3 regions of the Ectobacillus sp. OTK genome follow, and region 3 is predicted to be linked to each of the others. Evidence: riboswitches for the same ligand, from Rfam matches in the RefSeq annotation. Region 3 holds a riboswitch; each other region holds the start of a gene.
The links. A riboswitch is a leader RNA that binds a small molecule or an ion and turns the genes downstream of it on or off. The one in region 3 is predicted to bind lysine.
Positions count from the first base shown of each region.

Region 1: linked by a shared signal. The riboswitch ahead of AC6HZ4_RS03885 (amino acid permease) and the one ahead of AC6HZ4_RS21405 (amino acid permease) in region 3 are both predicted to bind lysine.
Region 2: linked by a shared signal. The riboswitch ahead of lysA (diaminopimelate decarboxylase) and the one ahead of AC6HZ4_RS21405 (amino acid permease) in region 3 are both predicted to bind lysine.

Region 1 covers NZ_AP048547.1:767,625-772,788, forward strand. The annotation lists gene AC6HZ4_RS03865 (NAD-dependent succinate-semialdehyde dehydrogenase) at 1-229, shown strand, start outside; gene AC6HZ4_RS03870 (hypothetical protein) at 569-865, shown strand; gene AC6HZ4_RS03875 (alpha/beta hydrolase family protein) at 858-1,703, opposite strand; partial or broken gene AC6HZ4_RS03880 (catalase) at 1,886-2,059, opposite strand; lysine riboswitch at 2,456-2,633, shown strand; gene AC6HZ4_RS03885 (amino acid permease) at 2,766-4,190, shown strand; gene AC6HZ4_RS03890 (ABC transporter ATP-binding protein) at 4,397-5,164, shown strand, end outside.
Region 2 covers NZ_AP048547.1:2,243,268-2,248,431, forward strand. The annotation lists gene pssA (CDP-diacylglycerol--serine O-phosphatidyltransferase) at 1-248, opposite strand, end outside; gene AC6HZ4_RS10900 (LTA synthase family protein) at 513-2,399, opposite strand; gene AC6HZ4_RS10905 (DUF3888 domain-containing protein) at 2,625-3,020, shown strand; lysine riboswitch at 3,179-3,359, shown strand; gene lysA (diaminopimelate decarboxylase) at 3,563-4,879, shown strand.
Region 3 covers NZ_AP048547.1:4,307,643-4,312,806, forward strand. The annotation lists gene AC6HZ4_RS21390 (phosphatidylserine decarboxylase) at 1-102, opposite strand, end outside; gene pssA (CDP-diacylglycerol--serine O-phosphatidyltransferase) at 208-747, shown strand; gene sigK (RNA polymerase sporulation sigma factor SigK) at 793-1,506, opposite strand; lysine riboswitch at 1,748-1,937, shown strand; gene AC6HZ4_RS21405 (amino acid permease) at 2,037-3,491, shown strand; gene AC6HZ4_RS21410 (DMT family transporter) at 3,934-4,911, opposite strand; gene AC6HZ4_RS21415 (NAD(P)H-dependent oxidoreductase) at 5,028-5,164, opposite strand, start outside.

The DNA.
Region 1 (5,164 bases), 2.0 Mb from region 3:
CAATACACCGTTTGGCTTGGCAGCCTATGTTTATACGCAATCGTTGCAAAAGGCGTTTTTCTTCTCAGAGAATTTAGAGTATGGCATTGTCGGAGTAAACGATGGTTTGCCGTCTGTTGCGCAAGCGCCGTTTGGCGGCATGAAGGAGAGCGGACTTGGCAGAGAAGGCGGCCATCATGGGCTTGAGGAGTTTTTGGAAACGAAGTATGTGTCGTTGAATTTGAAATAAGATTTGGTTGCAAGCAGTCCTAAAAGCAGATACCTGCTTTTAGGGTTGCTTTTTCATGTTTGTTTTTACTCCCTGCATAATAACCTAATTTTTCTTATACAACATTACCGCGCTGCATTGTGTTTCTTTTTAGGGAAATAGCTTTTTCTATATTTTTCAAGTAAACCGTCTACACCAAATTTTCCAGCATTATGACCAGCTAGAAGGATGAACAGGGAAAGCAGGACAAGCTGCAAGCGATTGCTTTGTTTTTGACAAATATATGTAGGAAATGCGGCAAATTTATGGATATAGTTGTCGTACTAGAAAGAAACTAACCTAATGAAAGAAGGTGAGAATATGGCTTTTGGAATTACGAGACAAGAATTACAAGAGTGGAAGGAGAAGGTAAAGCGGGGGGAAATCGCTTTTTTGACGCATTATTGGCTGGATGATCGATTTCCTGAAATGAGAACAGTGACAAAGGTAGGTTGTTCTGATTTGGACAAGCTGATCAAATGGGGAGAGGCATATGGAATCCCTGCCAGGGCACTTCATCACCGCTCTGAGTATCCGCATTTTGATTTATTTGGCGAACGCCAAATTACTATTTTAACGAAAGAAAATATGCTGGAGCAATTAACAAGGTTCAAGTAGAATGTTGTTTAATCCATCCAAACATACTGTTTAATGCTTCTTTATGAACGTTAGGCGGAAGATGATGTCCAAAGCCATTATATTGGTGCATATCAACCTTGTGTCCAAAATTCTGTAGCTTTTGGTACATACGCAAGCCATGAATAAAATCTACTTGTATATCTTTGGTCCCATGCATAATAAGAACAGGACATGTAATACGCTCTGCTAGATGGATAGGTGAGCGAGCTGCATATGCATCCGGTATCTTGCCTGGCGATCCGCCAAGCACCCGCTTGAGCATCCTTCGCAAATCTATGCGCTCTTCATATGTCTGCGCCAAGTCGGATACGCCGCCCCAAAGAGTTAGCGTGTGAATGTTAGGAATCGCAGCCGCAGTTAGCACTGCATTAATGGCGCCGCGCGAGAATCCCATAATAGAAATTCGCTCTTCATCTACAAATGGAAGGCTGCGCAAAAAACGATAGGCGGAGAGTACATCCTCATTTTCAGCGCCGCCAAACTCATCCCGTCCTTCGCCGCCTTCATTTCCGCGATAGCAAGGAGCAAAAACGATGTATCCATGGCCTGCAAACTGCTCTACCCAATCGGTTTTTACGCGGCCGACTTTTCCGATGCCGCCTCGGCAATAGATGAAGGCGGGGAACTTTTGTGAATGAAGAGGCTGCAGGTCTTTTTTGATAGAGCTTGCGATCATTGTAAGAGGCAGGTCGTCTTCCTTGTAAAATTGCTCCAGCATCTTCTGCAATTCTCTCGGTGAAATAGAGAAACAGCTCGGGAAAGCAATATATCCTTTCACTTTATATGCATCTGATATATATGTAGTATGGTAAATCATGTCGAGCTCCTTCTAATGCTTGTTTTGTAAGTACTATAGCTTGAAAAAGAAGCGATAGCAAGGATAAGAAAAAAGAGCCGTAAGAAAACCTACGGCCCAGTTCTTAATATGGATCTGCTTCGTGACCCATTTGTTTAGATTTATCAACAGCTTGATCAGATGCTGCATAGCTTGTATGATCCTGTCGGCCCTCGATTCCCAACTGTACGAACATTTTGATTGTCCGTAATGGGATGGCCTTGCCGATTTGTTAGTGTCATTTCTGTTTCACTTTCTCCCATACGAGAATCTGAGGAGCTTCCGACTCCGTTAACAGAGGTGCCTAGCACTTCTTCGTTTGAGTGATCATGATTCATGATAAGACCGCCTTCTCCAAAGGTTTATAAATTACACATGGATATTTTATTCATGGAGGAGGGGGTTATACAATTTTTAGTAATTTTAATCGCACGTTTATTTTTTTGATATAATTTTATTGAGAGGGGATAAAGTCTGTGTGTATGTTAGTTAAAATAATAAAATGTCTAGACTATTTGTTTTTATATAAGAATTCAGTTTGTTAATTTTATGGTAAAATGAGCGAAGTTATTTAATTTAGAAGAAAAATTTATTGTTTTTTCTGAATTTTCAGTTCTGTTGAACAATCTAAATATATGGCACTTATGACTTGGAATAATATTTCATGTTGACGCATGGATATTCCCTGTGTATGCTAGATTAGTATAATAAAATAATACTTCCTCATCAGCTCAAGATGAGGTAGAGGTTGCGGTGCTTAAGAGTACATAGCGGGAGAGCCGGAGAGCTTAATGAATGCGATGGAAAGGAAGCACTGCCGAAGCGCTGCGGTTCTCCGGCCGAAGCAGCTGGGGCTGTATCCGAATAGGTGCAGAACTGTCATAGGAGTTGCTATGATGAACTATCTTTTTGTCTGATGCGGATAAGTTTGTCTTCACACCCGTCAGAAGGTGTGTTTTTTGTGCTTATATAAAATATGCAATGGCAAAAAGCAGATAACTATCTACTTTTGAGCGAGAGGATACATTGAGAGGGGAAAAATAAATGAGTAAAGGCAATAAGCTTGGCTTATGGATTTTGACATCCCTTGTTGTGGGGAATATGGTTGGATCCGGTATTTTTATGCTGCCTCGTTCCTTATCAGAAGCTGCCAGCCCGGCTGGGGTAATGGGTGCTTGGGTTTTAACGGGAGTTGGTGTACTCATGACGGCTTTAGTATTCGGAAACTTGGCGATTCGCAAGCCGAACCTAAATGGCGGCCCGCAAATTTACGCTAAGGAATTGTTTAAGCTAGGCTCAAAGGCATCACTTTTATCCGGCTTTATGGCTTCTTGGGGATATTGGATTGGAAACCTGGCTGGTAATATTGCAATTATTACGACATTTGCTGGGTATTTGTCTACATTTTTCCCTGTACTTACAAGTGAAGCGGAACTGTTCACAGCCGGTTCCTTTACGTTGAAGCTAGGAAACGCATTAACATTCCTAGTATGTACGTTGTTATTGTGGGCAACCCATTTTATTATTTTACGCGGTTTAGAAAATGCCGGTAAACTTAACTTTTTGGCAACAGCTGCAAAGGTGGTTGGATTTGCGCTGTTTATTATCGTTGGTTTGTTCGCATTCGAGAAAACGAATATGCTGCCGTTCGTAGCTGATAAGACGGATGAGGCAGGCAATGCGATCGGATTATTTGGACAAATTAATAATGCGGCAGTTGCAACGCTTTGGGCATTTATCGGTGTTGAGTCAGCAGTAGTATTTGCATCTAGAGCAAAGAAGCAAGTCGATGTGAAACGCGCGACTACGCTTGGTTTGTTTATCGCACTTGCAATTTATATCGGTATTAGTACACTTGTCATGGGGATGCTGGATCAAGAGACATTGATTCATTCTGATAAACCGCTGATTGATGCGATTTCGACTGTGCTTGGTCCAATCGGCGGCAAAGTGCTGGCTGGAGTAGGGCTTATCAGCTTAATCGGTTCTACTATTGGCTGGGTGATGCTAAGCGCTGAGGTGCCGTATCAGGCTGCGAAGCAGGGGATGTTTATCTCAGCATTTTTAAAAGAAAATAAAAATGGGACTCCGGCATTTTCCCTTGTTGTGACCAACTTGCTTGGACAGCTGTTTATTTTCTCAACAGTTTCCAACTCTATTTCTGCAGCGTTTGATTTTGTCATTGTTGTTGCGACGCTTTCGTACTTAATACCATATTTCATCTCGTCTATTTTCCAACTCAAGCTTGTCATTACGGGAGAGACGTATGAAAATGGAAAAGGGCGAGTGCTTGACGGCATTATTGCTGCTCTATCCACTATATACTCTGCTTGGGTAATTAAGGCAGGAACAGCGGATATGAAAACCTTCTTATTTGGTATGCTGTTGCTTGCGAGCGGTATTTTATTCTACGGCCAGTTGAAGAAAAATCTTGCGATATCTGAAAATAAAAATAGAAAATCTGCTTAATATGATGAAAAGGGCAGCTCTAAACGTCCGCTTTGGGCCTTTGGAGCTGCCCTTATTTATATAAGTTTAAAAGTAACTTCCTTGTTAGAAAATCTAGCGACATCATTGAGATGACAACATATAGAAGGCTACAATAGGTTAACAGCAGGTTAACAGAATTTGCTGGGAAAATTCTGAGGGTGATGGGAGCAGATAGGAGGGAATCAATGGCCATGCTAAAATTCAATCACGTCAAAAAGAAATATGGAAATCATGCATTAACTGTTAAGGATTTTCATCTAGAGGTGGCGGAAAAAGAATTTCTTGTGTTAGTGGGGCCGTCCGGCTGCGGAAAATCAACTACTTTGCGTATGATTGCCGGATTGGAGGATATCTCTGAAGGGGAGCTTTTTATTGGCGATCAAATTATAAATGATGTGCCGCCCAAAAAACGTGATATTGCTATGGTGTTTCAAAATTACGCATTATATCCCCACATGAGTATTTATGACAATATCGCCTTTGGATTAAAGCTGCGAAAACTGCCGAAGGAGGATATTGACAAACGAGTAAAAGAAGCGGCGGGAATTTTAGGCCTAGAGCATCTATTGGACCGAAAGCCAAGGGAACTGTCAGGCGGTCAACGCCAACGGGTGGCATTAGGACGAGCCATTGTTCGTGAGCCAAAGGTTTTTTTAATGGACGAGCCGCTTTCTAATCTTGATGCGAAGCTGCGTGTACAGATGAGAACTCAGATTAGTAAACTTCATAAACGGTTAGGCGTAACGACTGTGTATGTAACGCACGATCAAACAGAAGCGATGACCATGGGAGACCGTATTGTAGTTATGTATGATGGTTTGATCCAGCAGGTGGCAAGCCCAAAGGAAATTTATCATTTTCCGGCAAATAAGTATGTTGCGAGCTTTATCGGCTCCCCAAGCATGAATTTTCTTACCGGACAAATTATAGAGCAGGGCGGGCAATTATATTTC
Region 2 (5,164 bases), 2.1 Mb from region 3:
TAGTACACTAAGAGAGCAGGTGCTGCTCCAAATGTCACTACATCTGCGAGAGAATCAAGTTCTTTTCCGAGAGGAGAATCAACTCGCAGCAAGCGGGCAATCCGTCCGTCGAGACTATCAAGCATCATTCCAATTAACACGAGAATGGCAGCTGATCTGTAATGTCCGATAGAGGCGTAGCCAATGGATAAAAAACCGCTGTATAAATTTCCGAGCGTAAATAAATTCGGAATGGCTGCTCTGTACAATGTGTGATCCCTTGCTTTCTTTTTAATTTTCTTATTTAGTGTATGACAGTATCCAATTTATCATAACACACTTTTAGAAGTGCATACCATAAAATTCCCGAGATGGAAAAAACGTATTTGATTTGTCTGTTGATTTGTCTGCTTTATGCATATCGCTGAAAGCAAAACGTAAAAATAGGAATCCTGTGCAAGGTGAAAAAGAGGTGACGGAACAGGGATGCTTCCTATTTCCGTCACCTCATGACAAGCAGTGCAAGAAGATATTTATTCCTCGAATGTTGTTGTCATCGTTCCTGTATTTCGTTTGTTGCTAGGGTCGAAGCGAAGTAAATCTCCGTAAATAAGCTTATCTGAATTCCTCAGCTCCAGTTTGGCTTTTTGTTCATATGGTTCACATAGTTGTTCTTCAATTAGCTCGCCTGTCTGTTTCTGATAGCAAACATTTTTCGTATATACGTAATCATTTGTGATGAAACTGCCGTCGCGCATAACAACAATCGGATCTTTTTCTGTAATAAATAAATCTGTTCCAAACTCCGTACTCTTTGTTGTTGAAATACCAAGAAGATGAAGGAGAGTCGGCTTTACGTCAATTTGTCCAGACACTTTGGAAATCACCTGTCCAGACTGCCCTGGAACATGGATAATAAGAGGAACGCGTTGCAGTTGTATCGAATCAACAGGTGTGATTTCAGTTTTGCCAAGAAGCTGTGCCACAGCCGCATTATGATTTTCAGAAATACCATAATGATCTCCATAAATAACAATCACCGTATTGTCATATAATCCCTCTTCCTTCAGGCGCTGTATAAAATATTTAATTGCTTCATCTGTGTACCGTACGGTTGGCAAATATCGATTTACAATCTCACTCTCTGAATCATACTCCTCAATGAGCCGATCTTTCGGGTCAAGTGTAAATGGAAAATGATTTGTTAGTGTAATAAACTTTGTATAAAATGGCTGCGGCATCGACTTTAAATACGCGATGGATTGTTCAAAGAAGTCCTTATCCTTTAGTCCCCAGCCGACAGAATTTTGCTGCGTGCCAACGAAATCGTGTTGATTGTAATATCGATCATATCCAAGTGACGGGTACATAAGGTCGCGATTCCAAAATGTTTTATCGTTAGAATGGAACACAGCTGAAAAGTACCCGTAGTCCTTTAATATTTCAGGCGTTGCTGTATATTCATTATTAAAATGTGTAAAAAATACGGAGCCGCGATCAAGCGGATAAAGCGAATTTTCAATAATAAACTCGGCATCCGATGTTTTGCCTTGACCTGTTTGGTGATAAAACTGGTCAAAATAATAGCTTTCTTTGATAAATTTGTTTAGAAATGGAGTAATTTCCTCACCATTTACTTTTCGATTGATGACAAAGCTTTGCGTAGACTCCATGGAAATTAAAATTACATTTCTCCCCTTAGCAGCACCGAATACGTCTAAATTGGCTCCTTTGTCCTTTACTTTTACATAGTTTTCAATTTCCGCAAACTTATTGCTGCTTGCAAACACTCGCTGTGCTGATGATCTGGATTGCAGGACAATATCATATAGATGGTACGTGTATAGGCCGAGATTTTTGACAATCATCTTTCTATCAAACGAACGGGCAAATAACTGCGGCTTATAGACTTCAGCCACTGTTACATGAAATAAAAACAATGCGGCTGCCCAAAAGAAATAAATAGATTTCTCTTTTTTCGTGAGAGGAGAGACATCGGCAAAGCGCGGGAACTTTCGGGAAATGAATAACAAAATAAAGAGATCGAAAAACATGAATAATGTTTTGTATGTCATCAATTCACGGATGCTTGTTCCAAGATCTGCCATGTTATTCGTTTGAAATATGACAGGCAACGTTACAAAATCATTGAAGAAGCCATAAAATACTGCATTTGAAAATAACAATACAGACAAAAGAAAGCTAATGAGCATGACATAAGCGTTTCGGTATGTATTTGCTAATAGGGCAACTCCAAGAAACAATAGAAGCGTGCTGACTGAATTTATAAATAGAATGATTTCCTCAAACGGATTCTCGATGCTTATATCAAACGCAAGCTTATACACAACATAGGTTTTTATCCAAAGAAGGATGACCGCTAAAAGAGTAAAGCGCACCTTCTTCAATAATTCATTCATAATTCAAGCTCCTCTCCGATGAGACTGTCAAATGGCTTTTTTATTATCTATACATATATATGTAAGCAGGGACATGCTCTATTCTCAGCGTTCTGCTTTCCTTAGCTTCTACTACGTTAATTATTATATAAAAACAATTAGGTGTTGTGGATGTTTTTGTACACTTCTATGAAAAAATATGGATTGGGCACAATAGTTACATATGTGAAGATTTGGAGGAAGACAATGAATAAACGAATATGTGTTGCAATCTTATGCTTTTTCTTATATAGCAGTTCGGCAGCATCGGCAAATGCCCCATCACTTCCTATGCTTGAGGATGCTTTTTATTCTGTGCTATTTCCACAAATCAATGAGGAGATTCAAAAGCATTATGGAGTGCAAAAGAAGTATGACTGTCCGAAAATTGCAGAGATGAAGAAGCTTTACAGTGGTACGTACTTATTTCGATCTTCTATTGAGGTGATTACGTATGAACAGAAGCCATATGGAAAACCGGAGCCTCCTTTTGAGAAGGTAACGATTACGTTTGATAATGAGCAAGGGGACTGGGAAGTGAAAAACACGAATGTAAAGCGCTTGCCTGATAACACAAAGCTAGCATGTCGAAAGCCAGTGTAAGAAAGAGAGAGACTTTTGTGCCTGCTTCTAGGAAGAATGCATAATATTTCATTTTTCTACATAAATGTGAATGGAATATTGAAAAAATATTTGACAATGTGCATTTTCCTCTGCTATCTTTAATATCATCAAAAATAAATACAACAGCCTCATCTGTTCTCGCAAATAGAGGCTGCAGAAATCAAGAGTAGGCTGTGCGAAATCGTGCAGGATTAAAGAACACAGCACGAAAGGGATAACTGCCGAAGCGGCAAAACAGCTGCCATGTTTTGCTGCTGGGTCTGCACTGAATAAGTGTAGAACTGTCACAAGTTCATCTTGTGGGGAGCTATTAGAGATGCTGATGCGGTTTCTTATATGAAAATATGTAGGATGCATAGTTTAAGTTGTCATTTTCTGTAAGAAGCGCGTGTGAACATAGAAGTTCGGCGCGTTTTTTGTTTATACAAATGAAACGGATCGTGTTCTTAGCTTCACTGTTTCCTTTTTCTTTGGAGAAATGGATATGGGTTGCAGAACGTATAGATAAGGGGGAAATTTAGATGTATTTGCACGGCACAAGCAGAATTAACGACAAAGGACATTTAGAAATCGGAGGCTGTGACACGACGGAATTGGCAAAAACATACGGCACACCGCTTTATGTATATGATGAAGCATTAATTCGGGAAAAATGTCGTGCTTATAACCGTGCGTTTCAGGAAAGCGGCTTTTCCTATCAAGTAGCATACGCAAGCAAGGCGTTTTTGTGCATGGAAATGAGCCGTTTAGCTGCAGAGGAAAATATGTCTTTAGATGTTGTATCTGGAGGAGAATTGTATACGGCGCTGCAAGCAGGCTTTCCTGCAGAACGCATTCATTTTCACGGTAACAATAAGACAGAAGAAGAGCTGGTAATGGCACTTGAAGCAAATATTGGCTGCTTCGTTGTAGATAACTTCTTTGAGCTGGAGGTTCTGCATGATTTAGCAAAAGACCGTGAGCAAAAGGTGAATATTTTGCTTCGTGTAACGCCTGGTGTTGAGGCACATACGCATGAATATATTACGACAGGCCAGGATGATTCAAAATTTGGCTTTGGCGTTTCTAGCGGGCAGGCGCTGCAGGCGGTAAAGCATGCGGTATCGAAGCCGTACTACAATGTACTTGGAATCCATTCTCATATCGGTTCTCAAATTTTTGAAACAGATGGATTTGTTCGTGCTGTTGAAGTATTAGCAGCCTTTGTAGACGATGTTCGTTCTGAAACAGGACATACAATGCCAATTTTAAATCTTGGCGGCGGCTTTGGCATTCGCTATACAGAAGGTGACACACCTCTTCCAGCTGTACAATATATTAAAGAGATGACGGATGCGGTGCGCGAGCAGTTTACGAAGCGCAATTATCCTCTGCCGGAAATTTGGATTGAGCCGGGTCGCAGCATTGTCGGTGATGCTGGCACAACTCTGTATACAATCGGTTCCATTAAGGACATCCCAGGCATTCGCAAATACGTGGCCGTGGATGGGGGAATGACAGATAACATTCGCCCTGCATTGTACGGTGCGAAGTATGAGGCAATTTTGGCAAATCGAGCGAATGAAGAGCCAGAGGAAGTTGTATCGATTGCCGGGAAGTGCTGTGAGAGCGGCGATATGCTGCTTTGGGATATAAAGCTTCCAGAAGCGGCATCACGTGATTTACTTGCGATTTCCTGCACAGGGGCGTACGGATATTCGATGGCAAATAACTATAACCGCATCGCGCGCCCTGCTGTTGTATTTGTAAAGGATGGTAAAGCGCAGGTTGTTGTAGAGCGGGAAACATTAGAAGATCTTGTGCAAAAGGATCGTATTCGTGCAAGCGAGCTTGTATGAAAGCAAGATGAGAATAACTGAAAAGCAGGCGGACAACAGTACGTTGTTCGCCTGTTTTTGTAAGCAAATCTCCCATAGCTATCTTTGCCTCATACGGCAATAAGCAAGTTACCTATTCATTTACTCGGAATTATCCTTTTATATTGTAAGAGAAAGTATTGTTTTACGAAAACGGGGAAAATTAATGACAAGAAGACTCTTATGGTAGATTTTTTCTTAAGAAATAGTGAAATTCCTGTATTTTTATGTCAATAAACAAAATACGAATCGGGTACTTACTGCATT
Region 3 (5,164 bases):
TATCATGGCGCTTAGGCGGGACTGCGCAAACTTACGCAGCAAATATGATGTGATACGCCCGTTTGTTAGTTCAATCAAAAATCGATACAATGTACGCCGCAAATATGAAACCTCCCAAAATTTGTCTTTACGAATACGTGTTTCTTCTTTACAATATTGCTATTATATTCTAAAATCTATTCTCAATCTATAAGGAGTGAACAGCCTTTGTTTTTTCTAGAAAATCTAGATGCCACACTTAAGAAGCTCAAAGCCCAAACTGCCAACATCTTTACTATGCTTAACTTATCATTAGGAAGCGCTTCCATATTATTCACCGTCCGCAACGAACTAAATCTCGCTCTTATTTTTATTTTTTTGGCTGCTTTATCAGATCGTTTTGATGGTATGATCGCGCGTAAATTAGGCATTGAATCAGAGCTTGGCAAACAGCTCGATTCGCTGTGCGACCTCGTTTCCTTCGGTGTAGCCCCCGCTCTTTTGCTGTATCAAGGGGCATTACATGAGTATAGTGCACCAGCTGTATTTTTCACTACATTATACATAGCATCTGGCGCCTTTCGTCTCGCACGCTTTAATGTGTCCGAGTCGAATGGCTATTTTCAAGGAGTTCCCATTACAGCAGCAGGCTGTCTCGTAACACTTGCCTATTTCCTAATTGGCTCCGTACCAGGTTGGGCCCTTCTATTTCTTCTGCTTCTTCTTTCCTTTTTAATGGTAAGCAGCTTTAAAGTGAAAAAAATGTAAAAGGAGGGTTCCCCGACAAGCCTTTACCCTCGGGGAATCCTCCTTTTACTCTCTCGTCTTTTTTTCCTTCTCTGCCCGCACAAACTCATGAAACATCTTCATAAGCGCACGCTTTTCAATACGTGACACATAGCTTCTTGAAATACCGAGCGCCTTCGCAATTTCCCGCTGCGTCTTTTCCTTCTCCATCCCAAGACCGAATCGATTGACGACGACCTCTTTTTCGCGTTCATCCAGCACATCAATATACTCCCTAATTTTCTCAAGCTCCATGCTGAGCTGAATCGTATCAATCACATCCTCAGATTCCGATTTCAAAATATCAATCAAAGAAATTTCATTCCCTTCTTTGTCTTGACCAATCGGATCATGAAGCGATACATCCTTCTTTGTTTTCTTTAACGCCCGCAGGTGCATCAGAATCTCATTTTCGATACAACGAGCCGCATACGTTGCCAGCTTCGTCCCCTTTCCCTGCGAAAAGCTTTCGATCGCTTTAATTAAACCAATCGTTCCAATCGAGATTAAATCCTCTGCATCTTCCCCAGTGTTTTCAAACTTCTTTACGATGTGTGCCACAAGCCGCAGGTTATGTTCAATGAGGAGATTGCGCGCATTCGCGTCACCCTGCTCCATTAATTCCAAGTATCTTTTTTCATCGTCAGGCGAAAGCGGCTGCGGAAACGCGTTGTTTTTTACGTACGAGACAAACAATAAGAGCTCCTTAATCATATAACCGATTGCTGCGAGTAAACCCATCCCTTCACCTCCGCGAAAAGTGGTGTTCGTTATTATATGTATGCGGCAGCGGGGGTGTCCTTGTTTGTCCTAGGGGATTTTAAGGAAGTGGAGAAAGTCCGGCTGAAGATATCGTGTGGATTACAAAACACTGAAGCTGCGGACACTTACTATATTAATAAAACTATTGCAACTTCTTTCCGTTCTTTGTATAATTTATTTCGTCTTTAAAAATTTCATAGATATGAAATCCTCATCAATCCGATGAGGTAGAGGTCGCGGCTTTTATGAGTAGGACGGATGAGATGCAGAGAACATCATAGACTCCGTTAGAAAGGAAAAGTCGCCGAAGTTTGTGTTTCTCTCTGGGGGCATGAGCTGGGGCTGTTTCCGAACAGGGACAGAACTGTCACGTTTGCGAAATCCGGCAAACGTGATGCGCTATCTTACGGAAGGCATGATGTGGGCAGTATATAACAGCCGTCAATCCTTCGACGGCTTTTTCTATTTCCCCGCTCCTTCCACTATCACGAATGAATAGGAGTATTTGTATGAAACGTACAACAAAAACAGTATCATCCGTCATACCAGCAGAAACTGAGTTAAAGCGCGGATTAAAATCACGGCATTTAACAATGATTTCACTCGGCGGAACGATTGGTACAGGTTTATTTTTAGCAAGCGGCGGTGCTATTCACACAGCCGGGCCAGGCGGAACCCTTGTTTCTTACCTCGCTATCGGGATTATGGTGTACTTCCTTATGACCAGCTTGGCAGAAATGGCAACATTCATGCCTGTGGCCGGATCATTCAGCACATATGCAACGAAATTTGTTGATCCTGCATTAGGATTTGCACTTGGCTGGAATTATTGGTATAACTGGGCCATTACAATTGCAGCTGAATTATCCGCTGTCACGATGATTATGAAGTTTTGGTTCCCGGAAAGCTCTTCTCTCTTATGGAGTGCTCTTTTTCTACTCGTTATGTTTGGCCTCAACTATTTATCCGTCAAAGGATTCGGAGAAGCAGAGTACTGGTTTTCTTTAATTAAAGTTGTTACTGTTATTATCTTTTTAATCGCAGGGTTTCTTATGATTTTTGGAATTATTGGCGGAAAAGCAGTCGGTTTTAAGAATTTTACAATCGGCGACGCTCCATTTCATGGCGGATTTATGACAATGCTCGGTGTGTTCATGGCTGCTGGATTCTCCTTTCAGGGGACAGAGCTTTTAGGCGTAGCAGCCGGCGAAACAGAGGATCCGCGCCGCAATATTCCTCGTGCGGTTCGACAAGTATTTTGGCGTATTCTTTTATTCTATGTTCTGGCCATTCTCGTAATCTCTCTCTTAATTCCTTATACAAATGAGAATTTAGCCAACGGTGATATTTCAGTCAGCCCATTCACGCTCGTGTTTGATAAAGTTGGAATTGCCTTTGCTGCATCCGTCATGAACGCAATTATTTTGACTGCAGTGTTATCAGCAGGAAACTCCGGAATGTACGCTTCAACACGAATGCTTTGGGACTTAGCACGTGAAGGCAAAGCACCGAAGTTTCTTGCTAAGCTGGACAAGCGCGGTATACCGGTTAACGCGTTAATTGTCACTTCTGCAGTTGGCGCTCTTGCATTTTTTGCTTCTTTATTTGGGGATGGCGTTGTGTATAGCTGGCTTTTAAACGCATCGGGCATGTCTGGGTTTATCGCCTGGCTTGGAATTGCCATTAGCCACTATCGCTTCCGCAAAGCATATCTTGCGCAAGGATATGACCTAAAGGACCTGCCATATAAAGCTGCATGGTTCCCGTTCGGTCCGATCTTTGCTTTCGTGCTATGTACAGTCGTCATTTTAGGACAAAACTATTCTGCTTTTACAGGAGGCACCATCGATTGGAAGGGTATACTCGTTTCCTACATTGGTCTGCCCGTTTTCCTTCTTATTTGGCTTGGGTATAAAATAAAGAAGAAAACGAAAGTGTTGTCTCTTGAAGAATGTGAGCTATAAAGGAAGCTTCGCCGATTGGCGAGCCCTTAGGCAAAGACAGGGACGCAGCTGCACTTACACTTTATTCCTAAAATATAGCTTAAAAGAAAGAGCAGCTATGAAAATAGGCTGCTCTTTCTTTATAAACATGTTATAAGGTCAATTAATTTTAAATCAAATCCTGTTGGCATCCAAGTTTAATATGTTGGATTCCATATATATCCTGCTGCTAAATTTTGATCTACATAATACGGCCAAAACCAAAAACCCTGTCCCTCACCCGCCGGCCAAATATACGACATCTTATACATACAGCTTCCAATAGAAACAGGTGGAACATAACCATACACTCCTGGCGGCATAGTTCCTGGCTTTGGTGGAATCATAGAAGGAGGAGTTACCGGCGGTGGTGGTGTCTCAAAAAAATGAATGGCCCTATGTTTTTATTGCACAGAAAAGAATATCAGTTCTTTACAACTTCATGTCTGGCAGTACAATGCTCTACTTTTGCTATAGATTTTTTGGTGATTTTTCTCTGATACAGATTGTTCATGATGAGGGAACCAATTGTAATTAGCGCACCTATAAGTTCTACTGTTGTTAGCTTATATCCTTGTAATATGGAAATCGTAAAGGTAGTAACAGGAACAATATTTATAAAGAGAACACCGTTACTGGGTGTAAGAGCTTTATTTCCTGCATTCCAACAAAATACAGCTAAGACGCCAGCAAATACAATCATATACCCTAATTCCCATCCAATATCCATAACCAAAGTGAATGAGGGGGTTGCCAGGTACCCCATCATAGTAGAGACAACGACTATAATAACTGTTGAAATAGTACCAAGCACACAACTCAGCGTCGTATAGCGAAGGGGAGTCCATCCAGTAAACTGACTAGCTCCCAAGGTATACACAATCCAACAAATGACCCCGAGTAGCATCCAGCACAACGGAATCAGATTACTTCCAGCAGAAATAAATACTTCAATATCACCTTTTGTAACAACTAGTAAAGTACCAATCAACCCGACTAACATACAGCCTAGTGTAAAATTGTGGGGTCTGTTCTTCTTAAACACCCAGATTATCAGAATACTAATTAACGGCATCAAACCTAATATAATAGATGCTAAAATAGCACCGGAACTTCCAGCCATTTTTTGTCCCCAAAACATCAAAAAATTGTATCCGGCAAAACCGATTGTACCATAAATCCATAAAGAACCAGCTTTCCCTTCAAATCTTAAAGTGTGAATTCCTTCAATCAAAGCAAGGAGAATTACAAAAATCACCATAACTGCGGTATAACGCATAGCAGTAAAAGAAAATGGGTCTATTCGTTTTAATGCACTTCCAGCAATCGGGAATTGTCCTCCCCATGAGAGGACGGTAATTAGACATAGGATGGTACCTTTGATGATCTGATTTTGATTCAAAGCAACTTCCTCCTGAAACATGGTAATGTATAATTATCCTGCAAAAAACCACTCCTAAATTAAAATTTAGAAGTGGTTTAGAAATTAAAGAATGACGATAATTTATTTGTGGTGACTTAATCAATCCACTCAACAATCTTATTCATAGCTTGTCGTGTTTTTTCACGAGGGTCATTTACTCGATATCCAAATGCAACCATACAAGCGATACCAAAATTATCTCCTGTAATAATACCTTCTTCTTTCAATATTT